Bremerella sp. P1: one gene and its partner. Each later gene encodes a partner of the first gene's protein in a complex. Links are inferred from orthologs where the notes say so. Each region holds a gene or a part of one and is shown on either strand. Other genes may lie near its edges.

What was found.
Region 2: the proteins of carB (region 1) and carA are in contact, whole or in part, in a solved structure (PDB 1KEE), measured with the Escherichia coli proteins. The link is inferred for Bremerella sp. P1 from one-to-one orthologs.

The regions. Positions count from the first base shown.
Region 1 is NZ_CP118164.1:3,059,839-3,068,352, forward strand. What follows is about bases 2,125-5,957. They hold carB (carbamoyl-phosphate synthase large subunit), read right to left. Parts: upstream 5,601-5,957; coding sequence 2,325-5,600; downstream 2,125-2,324. Other genes in these bases: PSR63_RS12840 (ferredoxin family protein), read left to right, coding at 2,125-2,203. Also shown: PSR63_RS12830 (class I SAM-dependent methyltransferase), read right to left, coding at 1-370; PSR63_RS12835 (sigma-70 family RNA polymerase sigma factor), read right to left, coding at 394-1,806; more of PSR63_RS12840, read left to right, coding at 1,928-2,124; argH (argininosuccinate lyase), read left to right, coding at 6,140-7,528; PSR63_RS12855 (hypothetical protein), read left to right, coding at 7,607-8,514. UniProt on the Escherichia coli protein: Large subunit of the glutamine-dependent carbamoyl phosphate synthetase (CPSase).
Region 2 is NZ_CP118164.1:3,957,278-3,963,412, forward strand. What follows is about bases 583-3,543. They hold carA (glutamine-hydrolyzing carbamoyl-phosphate synthase small subunit), read right to left. Parts: upstream 2,660-3,543; coding sequence 1,505-2,659; downstream 583-1,504. Other genes in these bases: PSR63_RS16625 (CPBP family intramembrane glutamic endopeptidase), read left to right, coding at 824-1,504; PSR63_RS16635 (hypothetical protein), read right to left, coding at 2,977-3,396; PSR63_RS16640 (aminotransferase class I/II-fold pyridoxal phosphate-dependent enzyme), read right to left, coding at 3,406-3,543. In the rest of the region: ppdK (pyruvate, phosphate dikinase), read right to left, coding at 1-475; more of PSR63_RS16640, read right to left, coding at 3,544-4,656; PSR63_RS16645 (OsmC family protein), read left to right, coding at 4,858-5,322; PSR63_RS16650 (hypothetical protein), read right to left, coding at 5,319-6,135. UniProt on the Escherichia coli protein: Small subunit of the glutamine-dependent carbamoyl phosphate synthetase (CPSase).

The DNA.
Region 1 (8,514 bases):
AATCATCGGCGAACACCGCAAGATCGGCCATGTCTCCCTGTTCGGTCGTGAGCGAAAGCCCGTCGCGTTCGGCGACGAAACGGTCCTGGGCAAGCTGATTGGGCGAGTTGTCGTACACCGTCACATCCGCCCCGGCAGCAGAAAGGGTCGGCCCTTGCTGTCCACCGCCCGAAGCCAGGCACAAGATCTTCACGCCGGAGAGATCCTCCGGAAACCAGTGCCGCGGAACGCGCTTGGTCGGCGTAAGCCCCAGCGACCACTCCCCTGCCCTGGCCTGAGCGATCTTTTCGCTGGAAACAGGGACCGTCCACCGGTCGTGCTCCACGACGAGTCGATTCCACGCATCACGATTGTGCTTGAGAACGTCCATGGGTATGTGCCTTGTAGTAGTCGTCAATGAATGCGGTCGACGGCATTGAGAAATGTGAGAATATCGCGAAATCGACGAGCAGGATTGGGGTCGAGGCACCGCATAATAAGCTCATCGAATTCGGGAACGATATTCAAATCTGGGCGAACGGAGGAGGGATGCACCGATGGCGAGTTATTCTCAAGCTGCCTCAGTATTTGGTCAGGGGAGCCGCTGCGAGGAGGTTTGCCAGTAAGCAGTGCGTACAGCAGTCCACCCAGCCCATAGATGTCGATCGTGTTATCAATCGATGCATTACGAAGTTGTTCCGGCGCAAGATACGCGATGGTCCCGCCACGAATCCTGTGAATGGCACGTCGATCCGATCGCAACGCGGCGAATCCAAAGTCAGAGACCTGAACCGTTCCACTTCTCGAAAGGAGAATGTTCCCCGGCTTCAGGTCTCCGTGAATGATGTTTGCCTCGTGAGCGGCTTGGATGCCAAACGCAACTTGGAGGATGACGCGAATCGCTTCGCTACTGCTTAGGGGCTGCCGATCGATGATCTGCTGCAGGTCCTCACCTTCGACCCAATCGAGCGCCAGAAAGTAGCCTCCGCCTGGGTATTGCCCGAGCCCGTGGATGCCGACAACACACGGGTGATGGATCTTGCCCAACAAGATCGATTCCTGGATGAAGTGCTCGACCGCAGACGGATCTTTCTGATGGCGTTTGTGGAGTGCTTTGATAGCCACCGTGCGGTTGCGGCGTTTCTCAATTGCCCGATAAACCTTCCCGAACCCGCCGCTACCGACGTGCTGTTTCAGTACATAGTCTTCCCAGGATAGCGTTGCTCGAGGATCTGCTTGGGGAAATGTTGGCGGAGAGAGCTCTCGCTCCAGCGTTTCACGAAGCGTCTGTAGCCACCTTCGGACTGTGCGTGGAGATTTGCCCAGCTCGATGGCAATTTCCTCAGGCGTATTCCCTGCCAAAGTGAGCTTGAGCACCGTTTTTGCTTCGTCGGGTAGTTCCTGAAAGATCTCATCGGCTATCTCTAAGACCGCGAGGGCATCCTCATGTGAGGGAGCCGCGTCAGGGCTTGAAAGCAGCGGAAGTTCCTCACGCTCGACGGAACGTTTCGCGGCCAAGTGCCAGGCAACTTTTCGGCGGAGCTTATTGAGAGAGATTGCGGCCAGCAATCTCCAGAGGTCTCCCGATCGCTCTAGCACAAATTGGTCGTCGGCTGCCCTAAGAAAGAAGCTGCCCATTGCCGATTGTGTGATGTCCTCGGCATCGATCCGGCTTCGCAGCTTCTGCGAGATTTGTTGCCGGATCAGTGGCAAGAGACGTGCTGCATATCGCGAAACGATACGATCCGCCGCACCAGGGCTCCTCGCGATCCAACCCGCGAGCAATTCCCTGGAGCTTAGTTCGGATTGGGGCTCTGCCTGGGACACGGGAAAACTTTCTGAAAACCCTTCGCGTCGTGACCAAACACGAAAGGAAAACGCATGTACCTCTTAGACGAGGAATGCTTCCTCGTAAGAATCAGGACACCAAAACACGAGGAAAGTTCTCATGGCCTTTGTGGTTACGTCGTTATGCGACGGTTGCAAGTATGCCGACTGTGTTACCGTTTGCCCCGCGGATTGTTTTCACGAGGGGGAAACGATGCTGTATATCAACCCGGAAACTTGCACTGAATGTGGTGCCTGCGAGCCGGAATGTCCTGTCGCGGCGATCTTCCATGAAGATTCAGTGCCGGATGAGTGCCAGGAGTTCATTCAGATCAACGAAGAGATGGCGGCGAAGTTGCCGTCGATTGTGACTAAGAAGCCACCACTTGCCCAATAGATTTCAGACACACTTTGGTGCTTAAATTGGTTGCCAAACGCAAACCAGGGGTGCGTACCCCTGGTTTATGTTCGGCTGCCCTGCTGGGGCTTTAGAGCTAAGGTAGAAGTGACCTCAGGCATTACGTCGTCTGATGAATCTTGACCTGCTTGAAGCGGTCTTGCAGGGATTCGACTTCCATTTCTTCTTGACGCAACGCTTCCATTGCCTTGGTGGCGGCTTCGGCAGCTTGGATGGTGGTGATACATGGGATGCCATGTTGGACGGCAGCGGCGCGGATGCGGCCTTCGTCGGTTCGGGCACCCTTACCGTTAGGCGTGTTCATCACCAAGGAAACGGCGCCGTCGATCATCAGGTCCAACAGGTTCGGATGACCTTCGGCCAGCTTTTTGATTCGCTGGGCAGGCACGCCTGCTTCTTCCAGTCGGCGGGCTGTGCCGTCGGTGGCCAATAGTTCGTAACCCAGGTCTCGCAGGCGAGCCGAGATATCGGCGATCTGGTCCTTGTGACGACCCGAAACACTGACAAAGATCTTGCCGTCTTCCGGTTGTGGAAGCACCACGCCGGCGGCCAATTGGCACTTGGCAAACGCCAGGCTGAACCGTTCGCTGATCCCCATTACTTCGCCGGTCGATCGCATTTCAGGGCCGAGCACGATGTCGACGCCAGCGAACTTGCGGAATGGGAAGACCGACTCTTTGATCGAAACGTGAGCTGGGATCGGTTCGCCTGTGATACCCAGTTCGGTAAGCGTGCAGCCGGTCATCACCTTGGCGGCGATCTTGGCTACCGGCATGCCCGTCGCCTTGGCGACGAACGGCACCGTACGGCTGGCACGTGGATTCACTTCAAGCACGTAGACGTTGGTAACGCCCTCTTCTTGCTTCACGGCGAACTGGACGTTCATCAAGCCCACAACCTTCAGGTACTTCGCCATCGCGATGGTCGCTTCGCGGATTTCCTGAACGATCGGGCCTGGCAGGCTGTACGGAGGAATCACACAGGCCGAGTCACCACTGTGCACGCCGGCTTCTTCGATGTGTTCCATCACGCCAGAGACGATCACGTTCTCGCCGTCGCTGATGCAGTCGACGTCGACTTCGGTCGCGTCCTCGAGGAACTTGTCGATCAGCACCGGCTGCCCTTGGGCGACCAGGAACGCTTCGGCAACGAAACGCTCGAACTGTTTGTCGTCGTAGCAGATTTCCATCGCACGGCCGCCGAGCACGAAGCTGGGGCGAACCAGTGCCGGGTAGCCAACCTTGGCCGCTTCGGCGCGGGCCTGGCTCATGTTGCGAGCGATCGCATTGGGTGGCTGCTTCAGATTCAAACGGTTGAGCAGTTGCTGGAACTGTTCACGATCTTCGGCGGCATCGATCGTATCCACGCTCGTACCGATGATCGGCACGCCAGCGTTCGCCAGACCGCGAGCCAGGTTCAGTGGCGTTTGACCGCCGAACTGAACGATCACGCCATCCGGCTGAACAACGTCGCAGATGTTCAAGACGTCTTCGGTTGTCAGCGGCTCGAAGAACAGCAGGTCCGACGTGTCGTAGTCGGTACTGACCGTTTCAGGGTTGCTGTTGACCATCACCGATTCGATGCCCAGTTCCTTCAAAGCGAACGAGGCATGGCAGCAGCAATAGTCGAACTCGATACCCTGGCCGATTCGGTTCGGACCACCACCCAGAATCATGATCCGCTTCTTTTCCGGGTCTTTCGCAGGGACTTCGTTCTCGATTTCGTAGGTCGAGTAGTAGTAAGGCGTGTACGCTTCAAATTCGGCGGCACACGTATCGACCGATTTGTAGATCGCGGCAATGCCCCGCTTCTTTCGTTCGCCGCGGACTTCCATCTCGCTGCTCTTGAGCAGGGTCGCCAGTTGGCGGTCCGAGAAGCCCCAGCGTTTGGCCTTCAGGAGGTTCGTGTCCGAGATCTCGCTGATCGAACCAATCGAAGCCAGCTCGTCTTCATACTCGACAAGCTGCATGAGCTGATCGCCGAACCATGGGTCGATGCCCGTGATTTCATACAGCTGGGCAACCGTCATCCCAGACTTGAGTGCGTAGCGGATGAACCAAGGACGTTCGGCATTGGGCTTGGCGAGCTTCGCGCGAATTTCGTCTTCGGTGGGCTGTTCGTCGGTACCCCAGAGGTCCTTGCCATCGCAGCCGAAGCCGAAACGACCGACTTCCAGGCCACGCAACGCCTTCTGGAACGATTCCTTAAATGTTCGGCCGATGGCCATCGTTTCGCCGACACTCTTCATCTGGGTCGTCAGAGTGCTGTCGGCTTCGGGGAACTTCTCGAAGGCGAAGCGAGGAATCTTGGTAACGACGTAGTCGATCGATGGCTCGAAGCAGGCCATCGTCTCGCGAGTAATATCGTTAGGCAGTTCGTGCAGGCGATAACCGACGGCCAGCTTGGCGGCGATCTTGGCGATCGGGAAGCCGGTTGCCTTGGAAGCCAACGCCGAGCTGCGGCTCACGCGCGGGTTCATCTCGATAACGATCATCCGGTCCGACTTCGGATCGCATGCGAACTGAATGTTCGAGCCGCCGGTCTCGACGCCAATCTCACGGATGACGGCCAGCGAGGCGTCACGCATCCGCTGGTATTCTTTGTCGGTCAGCGTCTGGGCTGGGGCGACGGTGATACTGTCGCCGGTATGAACGCCCATCGGATCGAAGTTTTCGATGGAGCAGATGATCACGACGTTGTCGTCGCGATCACGCATCACTTCCATCTCGTACTCTTTCCAGCCGATGATCGATTCTTCGATTAGCACTTCGGTGACCGGCGATTGATCGAGGCCGTTGCGAACCAGCGAATCGAACTCTTCGCGGTTGTAGGCGATGCTGGAGCCAGAACCACCCATCGTGAAGCTAGGGCGAACGACTGCCGGCAGGCCGACTTCCTCCAGCACGGCCCGAGCTTCGGCAACCGTATGGACCGTGGCCCCTTTGCAGACGTCCAGGCCAATCTTGCCCATCGCCTGTTTGAATTGTTCACGCTCTTCGGCCTTGGCAATGACATCGGCTCGGGCACCGATCATTTCCACGCCGTGCTTTTCCAGGATTCCGTGCTTGTCGAGATCCATGGCCAAGTTGAGACCCGTTTGTCCACCGAGGGTGGGCAGCAAGGCACATGGCTTTTCCTTGGCGATGATCTTTTCCAGGATGTCGACGGTCAGCGGTTCGATGTAAGTCGAATCAGCTGTGTCCGGATCGGTCATGATGGTGGCTGGGTTGGAGTTCACCAACACCACCTCGTAACCTTCTTCTCGAAGCGCTTTGCAGGCCTGGGTGCCGGAATAGTCGAACTCGCAGGCCTGGCCGATCACAATAGGACCGGAACCAATGATCAAGATCTTTTTGATATCGTCGCGTCGCGGCACTGGGGGCTCTCGTACTGGGCTGAAGTGAGGGCGGTGACAGGCGCGTAGTGACCCCTGTCTTCATGAACTTGAAGTGCAAAATCCCACCAATTTAACCGCACGATCGACGCGATAACAAGGGGCGCGCTAAAGGCATTCAAAAAAGCGCGACTGATCAAATCGCGTCCGCATCCACTAGGTTATCGCGAGCGGGGGCTATTCTTCCGAAACATAATTACGTGCTGGGGATTTAGACCGAATTTGCAGAACCGGCGAATTTGGGTTGATACAACGTGGCATGTGGTGCATGAAGCGTGGGCATCGGCTTGGCGTAACAGTTTGCGGGAAATAACAGGATGGCCTAGAAGCATCCGAATTTCCCATGATTGCGCGCATCATTCCGGCTGTATCGATCAAAGGATTCGATTTCGTCTCGTACGATGCTTAATAACTGCGCAGCCCCTAATCTGGCGCGTTGACAGTGGTTACCGATCCACTTAGCATTTAAGTGGTTTACGAATCTTAATACACGTCAGTCCTTGCATAATTCTGAGGCAACCTTGTCGCGGAACAGCCCCTCTCAAAGTGGAGTTTTTAACTCCGCAGTCGACACACGGGTCGAAAAGTTCACCGAAAGCATCAGCTTCGACCACCGACTGTACGCCCAGGACATCCGTGGCTCGATCGCCCACGCCGAGATGCTTGCCGATGTGGGCGTGCTGACCAGTGATGAGGCAGCACAAATCACGACGGCGCTGGCACTTATTAAGGGCGAGATCGACAACGGTGATTTTGAGTTCGACGAGAAGCTGGAAGACGTTCATATGAACATCGAAAGCGCACTGGTCGATCGCTTAGGGGATGTGGGACGAAAACTGCACACCGGTCGTAGTCGAAATGATCAGGTTTCGACCGACGCACGGCTGTGGATTCGCGATTCCATCGACGAAACAGATCAACTGTTAAAGCAGTTACAGGTCGCGTTCGTTGGTCGCTGCGATGCGGATATGGACGTGATTCTGCCAGCCTACACGCACATGCAGCGAGCCCAGCCCGTGCTCGCCCCGCACTACTGGCTCGCTTACACCGAGAAATTCCAACGCGATCGCGAGCGTCTGGCCGATTGCCGTCGCCGCGTGAACGTCTGCAGCTTGGGCACCGCCGCGTTGGCCGGCACGACGATTCCGATCGATCGCGAAAATGTAGCTAAGCGGTTGGGATTCGAGTCTGTGGCCGCCAATAGTATCGACGTCTCCAGCGATCGTGACTTCCTGGTGGAGTACGCGTTCTGTCTGACGATGATTGCCGAGCATCTGAGCGTCTGGGCCGACGAGTGGGTGTTGTGGTCGAGCGTCGAATTCAAATTCATTCAGGTTCCGCAGCAGTTCTGCACCGGCAGTTCGATCATGCCGCAGAAGATTAACCCGGACGTGTGCGAACTCATTCGCGGAAAAACGGCTCGCGTTATTGGGAACCTCCAGTCGCTGCTGGTCCTCATTAAGGGACTGCCACTGGCCTACAACCGAGACCTGCAAGAAGACAAAGAGCGGCTGTTCGATTCGGTTGATACGGTTCATCGCTCACTCGACCTGGCGGCTTCGATGGTTGAAGGGGCCAAGTTGAACACCGATTCGATCAACTCGCGGCTGGAAGATGGCTTCCTCGATGCGACCACGCTGATGGAGTACCTGATTGGTAAAGGGACTCCCCAGCGAACGGCCCATCATCAGATTGGTAGCCTGGTCGCTACGGCGATGGAAAAGGGATGTCGCCTGGCCGAATTGCCGCTCGAGGATTTTACGGCCGTTAACGATTCATTGGATAAGTCCGTTTATGACGTCCTGGGAGTGGAGCGAGCGGTCGCTGCATTCCGAAGTTATGGCTCAACCTCGCCTGACATGGTGAAAAAGCAAGTGGTTCGCTGGAAGGAGCAATTAGAATTGAGCTGACCGCTCAGGATTGTTTCCTTGCCAAGGAATGGGCATTTTCATCCGGAATGCCATCCCCACTAACCTTGCGAAAATCAGATGCAACGATTCCTTAAGTTTGCTTTTACGATCGCTCTCCTTGTTGGTTCGGTCATCGTTTCCGATGCACTGGCACAGCAACCGGAACAGCCCGCGCCCGAAGCACCTGTCGACACGGCGGCGATTCAAGCAATTAAAGAGTCGAACCCGACCACAGCTGAGCAGTTGATCAATGCGGCCATTCTTTCGGTCGATCTGGGCCGTGCCGATTTGGCCAAAGCCTATCTGAATAAGTTGATTCAGAACGATCCTCCCGAAGACGAGGTTCTGGCCGCTCAGCAGAAGCTGGGGACCGGTCGTATCTTCCGTCTGCAATCGATCGATGCGCTGCAGCCTGAGGGTGCCAAGGCAGCGACCTTGCTGCTGACCAAGCTCGACACCTACTTCAAAGATCCGCAGCGACTTGGCCAGCTTGTCGATCAATTGATTGACAAGGATGAAGTCACACGCAAAAAGGCGGTTCAACAACTGAAGAACGCTGGTGCCGACGCTGCCAATCCGCTGTTTGCCGCGCTCGCCGACCCCAGCCGAGAAGCCGTCCGTCCCGCTGCCAAGAAGATGCTGGTCCTGCTTGATCGGCCGATCCGTGATCCGCTGCTCGCGGCGCTCGATAGTTCCGATCCATTGCTCGTCGCCGAACTGGTCGACGTTGCCCGGCAGCTCGACCTGACGCAAGCCACGCAGTTCCTTGTGGGGCCGTACGTTCTGACCGATGACGATCAGTTGCGATCGGCGATCGGTGAGTACCTGGATGCGACGGTCAAGTCGCGACCGAGCGAGAGCGACGTCAAAACCTACCTGATCAAGCGGGTAAAGATGTATCTGGGCGATGGTCCGATGTTTACGGTCAACGAAGAGGGCCTGGTCGAACTTTGGACGTGGGATGCCGCCAAGAAGCAAGTCGTGAT
Region 2 (6,135 bases), 900 kb from region 1 along the record:
TCACGACGTCGCCGAACATGTCGATCAAGCGGCGGTAGGCGTCGTACGCGAACCGTTCGTTGCTGGTCGCGTTGGCCAGACCAACAACCGATTCATCGGTCAGACCGAGGTTCAGAATGGTGTTCATCATACCCGGCATCGAAACGGCAGCACCGGAGCGGACCGAAACGAGCAGCGGGTTCTTATTGTCGCCGAACTTCTTGCTCAGCTCTTTTTCCAACGAGGCGATGGCGTCGTGGACTTCGTCCATCAAACCCTTAGGCAGCTTCTTGCCGTTCTTGTAGTAGTCGGCACAAACTTGCGTGGTGATGGTCATGCCAGGAGGCACCGGCAGGCCAATCGCGGTCATTTCGGCCAGGTTCAGACCTTTACCGCCGAGGAGATCCTTGCTGACCCCTTTGCCTTCGGTCTTGGACTTGCCGAAGTAGTACACCATCTTCGAGGGCTTGGATTTCTTTGCCGTTTTCTTGGCCATGTTTGGAAACCTTTGAATGTCGCAAACGCTGGAGTGTTGTTCGGTAAGGGGTGTCCCTTCGGCGGCAACTCGCAGGGTCTTCCCGCCAGTTATGTACAGAAGGGCCGCATTTCATGCGAATATAAGCAGGAAAGTTTACTTGAGAATGCAAGCAAGCGTCAACCAGCCCTCATCTTACGCCGTTTAGCAAATCGGGATTTTCGGAATCATCCCGATTTGGGCTCACAAGCCGTTTGGCGCATCGCAGCAGAAACAAGACAATGGATCCCAGAGGGCAGGGCGTTACGATTCTGTTAAGATGCCTCCCCGCCATGGCTTGGAACCAACTGAAAGCGACAGCGAACCTCCGTGTTTGACGACGAAGACGACTACGACTACGAAGATCCTTTTGGCCCGGAAATGACCGCTCGGGAGCGAGCCGAGGGGTTTATTCGCACTGCGGTCCTTTTTGAGTCGGCGCTGGCGTTTGTGGCCGTAGGGCTGGGGTGGCTGGTCGATGTGGCCCCCTGGATCAGTGCCAGTTGGGATACCGGAAGTGCCGCGGCAGTCCTCGGGGCAATCGGGCTGGGGGCCCTGGCGACGCTACCACTGTTGGCCGCATTCATGGCCTTGCAGTACGTCAACATCCAGTCGATCAACGATCTTCAAGATTATATGGACCGCCAGATCGTTCCGTTATTTCGAGAAGCGACGCTGCTTGAACTGGGTATGATTAGCTTGGCGGCAGGGCTTGGGGAAGAAGCGCTCTTCCGCGGAGTCATTCAGACCTACCTTCACGAGCTGATGGGGCCAGGTGCAGGACCTGCCGTGCCGATTCTACTGACCAGCCTGATGTTTGGCCTGGTGCACTATGTGACCAGGGAATACTTCATCATTAGTGCCGTCATGGGAGCCTACCTAGGGCTTTGGTTCTACTACACCGGTGATATCATCGTCCCAATCGTCATCCATACGCTTTATGACTGGTTTGCCCTGGCGTACATGAAAAAGTACGCACCAGAACTGGATGAAGTAGGCTCCGCGGACTGACTAGGCGGTTGCAGCACCCTTGCGTTCGTCCATAGCTTCGCGGAAGCGGAGAAACAGGTATTCGCTATCATGCGGACCTGCGGACGCTTCTGGGTGATACTGAACGCTGAATGCTGGCAGCTCTTTGTGCTTCACCCCGGCGACGGTGTTGTCGTTTAGATTGCGGTGGGTAATTTCCAGGCAATCGGGAAGCGTGTTTTCCTCAACAGCGAAGCCGTGGTTCTGCGAGGTGATTTCGACCTTGTCGGTTTCCAGGTCGAGCACCGGCTGATTCGCACCCCGGTGGCCGAACTTCAACTTGAAGGTCTTGGCACCGCAGGCCAGTGACAGCAGTTGATGTCCCAGGCAGATGCCGAAAATAGGCTTCTTGCCCAAAAGGCCCTGAATCGTTTCGACTGGGCCAGTCAATGGCTCAGGGTCGCCAGGACCGTTGGAGAGAAAGATGCCATCGGGATCGTGGCTGAGAACTTCTTCGGCCGATGCGGTCCCAGGAAGCACGGTGACCTTGCAGCCCAGATCACGCAGGTGCCGGGGAATATTCCACTTCATGCCGTAGTCGAGTGCCACTACGTGCAAGTCTTGCTCTTTGCGACTGGTGAGGGCACGGTTGCGATCTCCCATCTTGATCCAGGGGCTGAGGTCTTCTTCCCACATCTTTTGCTGCTCGGGAAGGACTTCCTGGACGAGATTACGACCGACTAGCCCGGCGCTGGCTTTTGCTTTCTCGACGAGCGAAGCATCATCCAGATCTACGCTGGAAAGCACTGCTTTCATCGAGCCGTGAGATCGAAGCCGACGTACGAGAGCACGCGTATCGATATTGGCCATGCCCACGACATTGTTTTTCTTCAGGAATTCGTCGAGCGATCCTTCCGAGCGGAAGTTGCTGACGGTGCGGCTCGCTTCGCGGACGATGAAGCCTGCCATGTGAATCTTGGCACTTTCCATGTCTTCCGCATTGACTCCATAGTTGCCAATCTGCGGATAGGTCATGGTCAGGATTTGACCGCGATAGCTCGGGTCGGTCAGGATCTCCTGATAGCCTGTCATCGAGGTATTAAAACAGGCTTCGCCAGCGACTTCGCCGATGGCTCCGAATGCGGTGCCAGTGAATACGGTTCCATCTTCCAGAGCAAGTTTGGCGGGCTGCGACATGTCGACTCTTATTCTTTTTTCTGGGTTCGCGGGGGACGACCAAGGACATTTTCGAGAAGGAAACTGAGCCGCTCGTTGACGCGACTAAAGTCTTCCCGAAGATGGGCCCGATACCAAGGAGTACGGCTGTGGGTCTCCAAGCGAAAGTTTGGACAGCCTTTGGGAAAGCACTTGTTTCGGCGAGCAGGTGCTTTCCTTTTTTTACGTAGGTGTAGACCCTGGCTGTGGGCAAATTTCCGCTATTATAGGCCCAGAAACTCTTCCGTACAGGGGCTAGAGTCATGCTCTGGGGGATTCCGTAGTTTGCTACGGGAGATTTATCTCGGCGAAGACCGCCAAAGTTGGAAAAAGGCCCGCTGCTCGTCCACAGAGGCGGGCTCGATCTCAGAACTGGTTGCGAACGTTTCTACCAAGTGTTCTTCTTCCGCCGCACGGCCAATTTCATTTTGGTAGGCGACCATGCCTCTTCCCATATCGCGGCACATATTGGACGGATAGACGTTTTCGCAAGCGCCAAAGCAACGAGGCCGCCACCCAGAGGGCTCTAACTCCTCGCGAATCAGACACAGGGCATCGAAGTAATTCCAATCTGAAGCCTGAAATTTACCCATCGGGCATTCCAGCGTAAGGACGCAGCGGCGTGGATCGTCTTCGCCTGAGGATAGCAAGAACTTGCCCACACACGGTTCTTGCGATTGGTGGACAAGTTCGATCTCGAACTGCTTCGGATCAGTCACAGGACAAACCTAGGCTGTGATGGACTCGGCTTCGGCCTCTTTCAGGCAGCCCTTGATCTGACGGACAGCTTGGCGAAGTCGGTTTTCATTCTCAACCAGGCTAAGTCGCAGATAGCCTTCGCCACTTGGTCCGAAACCACTACCGGGACTGACAGCAACGTCCCCTTTTTCGAGCAGCATCATAGCAAAATCCATCGTGCTCATGCGTTTTTGCCATTCGTCCGGGATTTTTGCCCAGACAAACATGCCAGCACGGGGCGGTGTAACATCCCAGCCAAGTCGAACCAAGCCATCGACCAGGGCGTCTCGGCGGCTTTGATAGATCTGGCTTTGAGCTTCGACAGCGGCATCGCCTTCGCGTAGGGCGATGATCGAGGCAATTTGGATAGCTTGGAACATGCCGTAGTCGTAGTAGCCCTTGATGGTGCCCAGACCGCGGATCATCTCTTTATTGCCAGCACAATATCCGACGCGCCAGCCAGCCATGTTGTAGCCTTTGCTCATCGTGGTGAATTCAACACCCACGTCGCTGGCACCTGGGGCCGAGAGAAAGCTAGGAGGCTTGTAGCCATCGAACGCGACATCGGCGTAGGCGAAGTCGCTGATCACCATCAGGCCGTACTTCTTGGCAATCTTCACCACGTCCACAAAGAACTCAGGCTCAACGGTGACCGTCGAGGGATTATGTGGATAGCAAATGATCAGAAGCTTGGGCTTCGGATAGAGGTGCTCGCAGGTATAAGCGATGTTCGAGAGGAACTTCTCGCTGTTGGCAACGTCCAGGGAAATGACATTTCCCGATGCCAACGCAACAGCGTAAGTATGTACGGGGAAGTAGGGTGCCGGGACAATTGCCGTATCGCCAGGCCCCATCATGGCCAGGCACATATGGGAAAAGCCTTCCTTAGACCCCAAGCAGACCATCACTTCCGATTCCGGATCCAACCGAACGCCATACTTCTTGAGGTATTTCGCGGCGACTTCTCGGCGCAAGTTGCGAATACCATTGGACTTGCTATATCCGTGGTTGCGAACATCCTTGACCGCTTCGCACATCTTATCCATGACGTAGTCGGCGGGCGGGTCGGACGGATTACCCATGCCCATATCGATCACGTCGTTTCCGGCGACCCGCTTTTCATACAGCAAGGCGTTGATTCGCCCAAACATGTACGGAGGTAGGCGATAGACACGCTGCGCGAACTGAACCTCGAACGGAGGATCTTGTTGGTCGTCGTTGGTATGAGCGGAATCGGACATAGATGTCGTGTTTCGGCAAAGTGGTGGAAGGTTAAATTTGCCAGAATTCGCATGAGGAACCGGCACGCTTATTCTAAAATCGTCAAGCGACCAAGCCAAGGCGAGACGTGCTCTCGTTGGGACAGGTTGCCCACATTGGACAACGGAAAGTGAGAAGAGTTCACGGTTTGAGGTCAGAATCTAAGCCCGCAGGAGGTAGCGATGGAAAACTACTCGGCGAACGTACATTGGGAACGTGGGGATCAAAACTTTCTCGACAAGAAATATCGTCGGGGTCATACGTGGAAATTTGATGGAGGAACAGAGATCGCGGCATCCTCTTCGCCCCACGTTCTACCCCCGCCCATGTCCGATCCACGCTGCGTCGATCCAGAAGAGGCCTTCGTGGCGGCCCTTGCAAGCTGTCACATGCTGTGGTTCTTGGCCATGGCAGCAAAGCATCAGTGGTTGGTCGACAGCTACGACGATAAGCCAACCGGTAAGATGGACAAGAACAAGGAGGGGAGGACAGCCATGTCAGTGGTCACGCTTCGGCCTAAAGTCGTTTTTGGCGGGGAAAGCCAGCCGACGGCTGATGAGATCAGCACATTGCACAAGGAGGCTCACGAACTGTGCTTCATCGCCAATTCCGTGAAATCCGAGATTCGTATCGCGCCAAGAGTCTAGTTTCCGATTCCGGTCGATTCGACCAACTCGACACCGCGTCGCGTGACGCGAAATGGTTTGGTGAGCCCGCTTTGGCTTCCATGTCCCTTGCCATCGCCGGTATTTACTCCGTTCTCGAAGCAGAAAAGGATTCGTAGGTCTCCGGCCTCTCGTTCGAGTTCGGTTACTTTGACGCGGAACCTGCCGTTCTCATCGACCTTGCCGGCAAATGACTTTCGGAAGTAGGTGCTTCCTCCGTCGGGAGCCTCCTCGATGACCACCACACTGTGCGCGGGGATGTCGGATTGGATTTCGCCGGTGATTTCCAGATAGCGTCCACTGCGATTGAACTCTCCTTCGCACGAGGTCATCTCGAACTTGGGCATCTGCTGTCGCTTGGCCACGCTGCCTGAGAAGATCGGATGCTTCCAAAGCATGGCTGCCGTGGCGTCACACACGTAGACATCTTTTTCGTGGGCATCGACCTTGTTGTGATAGACCTTCGTTTGTGGGCCCATCAGGGTATTTCCACGGCGATCGCGCGATATGGGGCCGAGGTGCGGCAAGCCAAAGCCATGGCCAAGTTCATGGATACAAGCCTTCAGCGTTAAGTCTTGGTGGAACCCGCCTGCGATAGGCAGCTTAGGGTCGAGTTCGCCAGGAAGATTGGTGTAGTTACACATCGCCCAGCCACCGTCGATTGAGTTACCTCCGCCACGATAATTGGTGAATCGTTTCGGTGGATCCCCCAGGTAAACCCAGATCCACCAGACGTGACGATCTCGTGAGAGGTTGTATTTCTGCACGGCCGCATTGGTCACGGCGTTCTGAAAA